DNA from 2 places in the Streptomyces sp. NPDC092045 genome. Region 1 is predicted to be linked to the other one. Evidence: riboswitches for the same ligand, from Rfam matches in the RefSeq annotation. Region 1 holds a riboswitch; the other holds the start of a gene.
The links. A riboswitch is a leader RNA that binds a small molecule or an ion and turns the genes downstream of it on or off. The one in region 1 is predicted to bind S-adenosylmethionine.
Positions count from the first base shown of each region.

Region 2: linked by a shared signal. The riboswitch ahead of ACIQKA_RS07595 (aminotransferase class V-fold PLP-dependent enzyme) and the one ahead of thrC (threonine synthase) in region 1 are both predicted to bind S-adenosylmethionine.

Region 1 covers NZ_JBIVSC010000016.1:135,233-137,425, forward strand. Annotated here, with positions in the region: gene ACIQKA_RS27540 (glucosyl-3-phosphoglycerate synthase) at 1-828, opposite strand, end outside; SAM riboswitch class I at 978-1,122, shown strand; gene thrC (threonine synthase) at 1,140-2,193, shown strand, end outside.
Region 2 covers NZ_JBIVSC010000002.1:181,043-183,235, reverse strand. Annotated here, with positions in the region: gene trpD (anthranilate phosphoribosyltransferase) at 1-407, shown strand, start outside; SAM riboswitch class IV at 494-610, shown strand; gene ACIQKA_RS07595 (aminotransferase class V-fold PLP-dependent enzyme) at 819-2,193, shown strand, end outside.

The DNA.
Region 1 (2,193 bases):
CAGCCACGGCCGCACCATGTGCCCCCGCGACAGCCTCAGCTGCGCCGTCCGGTAGATCGCCGCCGCCATCCGGCCGAGCGCGTGCCCGTCCTGGTGCCGGTGCCTGCGGACGCCCACGTCCACCTGCGCGAGCCCGTCCAGGCCCACCGTGTGCAGCGCGTCCACGAGCAGGCCCAGCTCCACTCCGTAACCGACCGGGAAGGGCAGTCGCTCCAGGAGCGAGCGGCGGGCCGCGTATTCGCCGCCGAGCGGCTGCACGAAGCCGGCCAGCCGCGGCCAGTGCAGATTGAGCAGCGGGCGCGCCACCAGTTCCGTCACCCGGCCGCCCTGACCGGGAGCGCCGTCCAGCGGCCGGTCGTACATCGCCTTGACGAGGTCCACGTCCGGGTCGGTCAGGAGCGGGCCCACGATCCCCGTCACGAAGTCCGCGGAGAAGTCCCGCAGGTCCGCGTCCACGAAGCACACGACGTCCCCGCTCGTCACCATCAGTGACCGCCACAGGACCTCGCCCTTGCCGGGCGCGGCCGGTATCCGGGGGAGCACGTCGTCGCGCGCCACCACCCGCGCCCCGGCCGCCGCCGCGACCTCCGCCGTGCGGTCCGTGGAGCCCGAGTCGAGGACCACCAGCTCGTCGACGAGCGGCACCGCCTCCGACATCAGCTCGCGGCGGATCACGGCCACGATGTCCCCGACGGTCGCCTCCTCGTTCAGCGCCGGCAGCACCACGCTGACTGTCGTCGCACGCTTGGCGGCGAGGATCCGCTCCAGCGGCCGGTCCGCCACGGACCAGGACCGCCGGGACAGCCAGCGCTCCACCTCTTCCAGCACGTGATCTCCATCTCGCGGTTCGGACGGGCCGTCCAAGCGCCCGTGCCTTCGGTTACAGTCTTGAACAACGCAGCGACCCCGCGCACATCGGGGTGGCGTACGCGTCGGAGCGCAGGAACGAAAGTCCGGCCCTCCCCACAATCGAATACCGCTCATCCAGAGGGGCAGAGGGAAACGGCCCGTTGAAGCCCCGGCAACCCTCCAGTCGGTCACTCGTCATCCAGCGAGGTCCCCGGCTAGGGAAGGTGCCAAATCCGTCTCATGGCGAAAAATTCGTCATGGGAAAGATGAGGAGAAAGGGCCTCGCCTCCATGGCTGTACAGACCGTCGCACCCGCCACCACCGTCGACCTCGGTCCCGCGTCCGGGCTCTCCTGTCGCGAATGCGGTGAAGTCTTCGCACTCGGCCCGATCTTCGCCTGCGAACTCTGTTTCGGACCGCTCGAAGTCGCGTACGACCTCCCCGCCGGCGACCCCGAGGAGCTGCGGAAGCGCATCGAGGCCGGCCCCGCCAGCATCTGGCGCTACGCCCCCCTCCTGCCCGTCCCCGCCGACGTCGCCGAGAAGCCGAACCTGAACCCCGGCTGGACCCCGCTCGTCAAGGCCGACAACCTGGCCCGCGAGATCGGCGTCGCCCCCGGGAAGCTCTTCGTCAAGGACGACTCCGGCAACCCGACCCACTCCTTCAAGGACCGGGTCGTCGCCCAGGCCATCGAGGCCGCCCGCGCCTTCGGCTTCACCACCCTCTCCTGCTCCTCCACCGGCAACCTGGCCGGCGCCGTCGGCGCCGCCGCCGCCCGCGCCGGCTTCCGCTCCTGCGTGTTCATCCCGCACGACCTGGAGCAGGGCAAGGTCGTCATGGCCGGCGTCTACGGCGGCGACCTGGTCGCCATCGAGGGCAACTACGACGACGTCAACCGCTTCTGCTCGGAGCTCATCGGCGACCCGCTCGGCGAGGGCTGGGGCTTCGTGAACGTCAACCTGCGCCCGTACTACGGCGAGGGCTCCAAGACGCTCGCGTACGAGATCTGCGAGCAGCTCGGCTGGGTCATCCCCGACCAGCTCGTCATCCCGATCGCCTCCGGCTCCCAGCTCACCAAGATCGACAAGGGCCTCCAGGAGCTCGTCAGGCTGGGCCTCGTCGAGGACAAGCCGTACAAGATCTTCGGCGCCCAGGCCGAGGGCTGCTCCCCGGTGTCCGCCGCCTTCAAGGCCGGGCACGACGTCGTGCGGCCCCAGAAGCCGAACACGATCGCCAAGTCGCTCGCCATCGGCAACCCGGCCGACGGCCCGTACGTCCTCGACATCGCCCGCCGCACCGGCGGCGCCGTGGAGGACGTGAACGACGAGCAGGTCGTCGACGCGA
Region 2 (2,193 bases), on a different contig from region 1:
TGCTCGCCGAGCGCGGCTCCTCCGCCCTGGTCTTCCGCGGCGACGACGGGCTGGACGAGCTGACCACCACGGCCACCTCGCGGGTCTGGGTGGTCCGGGACGGCTCGGTGCGCGAGGAGGCCTTCGACCCCCGGGACGTGGGCATCGACCTGGTGCCCGTGGAGGCGCTGCGCGGCGCGGACGCCTCGTACAACGCCGACGTGGCCCGCCGGCTGCTCGCGGGGGAGACCGGCCCGGTGCGGGACGCGGTGCTGCTCAACTCGGCGGCGGCGCTCACGGCCCTCGAACCGGGGGACGGCACCCTGGTGGAGCGGATCCGCGCCGGCATCGCGAAGGCCGCCGAGGCGATCGACTCCGGCGCCGCCCGCCGGACGCTGGAGCGCTGGATCGCCGTCAGCAACGCGTAGCCCTCCGGCCCTTCGCCACGAGACCCCGGTCCAGCATGCGGACCGGGGTCTTGCGCATCGGCGATCATGTGGCAGGATTCTCTTCAGGTCACGAGTGACAGCGTTTTGGCCCCGGCTTGCTGTCCGGCAACCCTCCGTCCGTGGCGGGGTGCCCCGGGTGATGACCAGGCCGTAGGCAGCGAGGTCTACGGCAAGCGCGGACCCCTCGAACACCAGGGGTCCTGGTCTCTCGAGGAGCTTTTTCCGTGAGCAAGCGAATGCGATAGGGCGAGTCCGCCCCTTCTTCACCCTCGGATCAGGGTCCCTTTCGCGTACCCCCACGTCTTCCGAGGCCTCACCCGTACCCCGCCGTGTCCGGCCGCGTACGGGATCACCGAAGCCATTCCGCACCGCCCGCCGGGAGATACCGCCATGTCCGCACGTCCTGACGCCGTCGCCACCACCGCTGCCACCGCCGTCGAGCCCGCCGTCACCGCCGTCGTCGAGACCGTCGCCACCGAGTCCGCCGACCCCTGCTGCGCCGCCCCGCTGCCCGTCCTCGGCCGGGACGTGACCGTCCCGCTCGTCACCGGCGGCGAGGTGACCTACGCGGCGCTCGACTACGCGGCCAGCGCCCCGGCCCTCCAGCGGGTGTGGGACGACGTCGCCGCGTACGCCCCGTACTACGGCAGCGTCCACCGCGGCGCCGGGTACCTCTCCCAGCTCTCCACCGACCTCTTCGAGAACAGCCGCGCCACCGTCGCCGAGTTCCTCGGCTGCCGCCCCGGCGACCAGGTCGTCTTCACCCGCTCCACCACCGACTCGCTCAACCTGCTCGCCGCCGCGGTCCCGGCCGGCTGCGAGGTCTTCGTCTTCGAGACCGAGCACCACGCCTCGCTGCTGCCCTGGCGGGACGCCCGGGTCACCTACCTCAACGCGCCCCGGACCCCGGCCCAGGCCGTCGAGACCCTGGAGCGGGCCCTGGCGGACCGCGACCCCCACGGCCCCGCCCTGGTCTGCGTCACCGGCGCCTCCAACGTCACCGGCGAGCTGTGGCCGGTCAAGGAGCTGGCCGCCGCCGCGCACGCCCACGGCGCCCGGATCGTGCTCGACGCCGCCCAGCTCGCGCCCCACCACCCGGTCTCCGTGGCCGAACTCGACGTGGACTGGGTCGCCTTCTCCGGGCACAAGCTGTACGCGCCCTTCGGCTCCGGCGTCCTCGCGGGCCGCGCCGACTGGCTCCAGGATTCCCAGCCCTACCTCGCGGGCGGCGGCGCCTCCCGCAAGGTGGCGCGTCGGGCCGACGGCGGTGTGGACGTGGAGTGGCACACCACCGCGGCCCGGCACGAGGCCGGTTCCCCGAACGTCATCGGGGTCTACTCGATCGCCTCCGCCTGCAAGGCCCTCGCCGAGGCCGGCTTCGACGCCCTCGTCGCCCGCGAGAACCACCTGATCGCCACGGTCCGCGCGGGCCTGGCCGAGGTCCCCGAGGTCCGGGTCCTCTCGCTCTTCGGCGACGACGCCCCCCGCGTCGGCGTCATCTCCTTCGTCGTGGAGGGCTGGAACAGCTCCCACTTCGCCGCCGCGCTCTCCGCCGAGTACGGCATCGGCGTCCGCGACGGCCTCTTCTGCGCCCACCCGCTGGTCCGCACCCTGCTCGGCAGCGACCCGCAGGACCCGGGCGAGTGCGGCGCCCCCGAGGCCGCGCCCGGCGAGCGCTCGCTCAACGCCATCCGGGTGAGCTTCGGCGCCGGCACGCCCGACGAGCACGTGGAGCGGTTCGTCAACGCCGTGAAGGAGCTCGTCC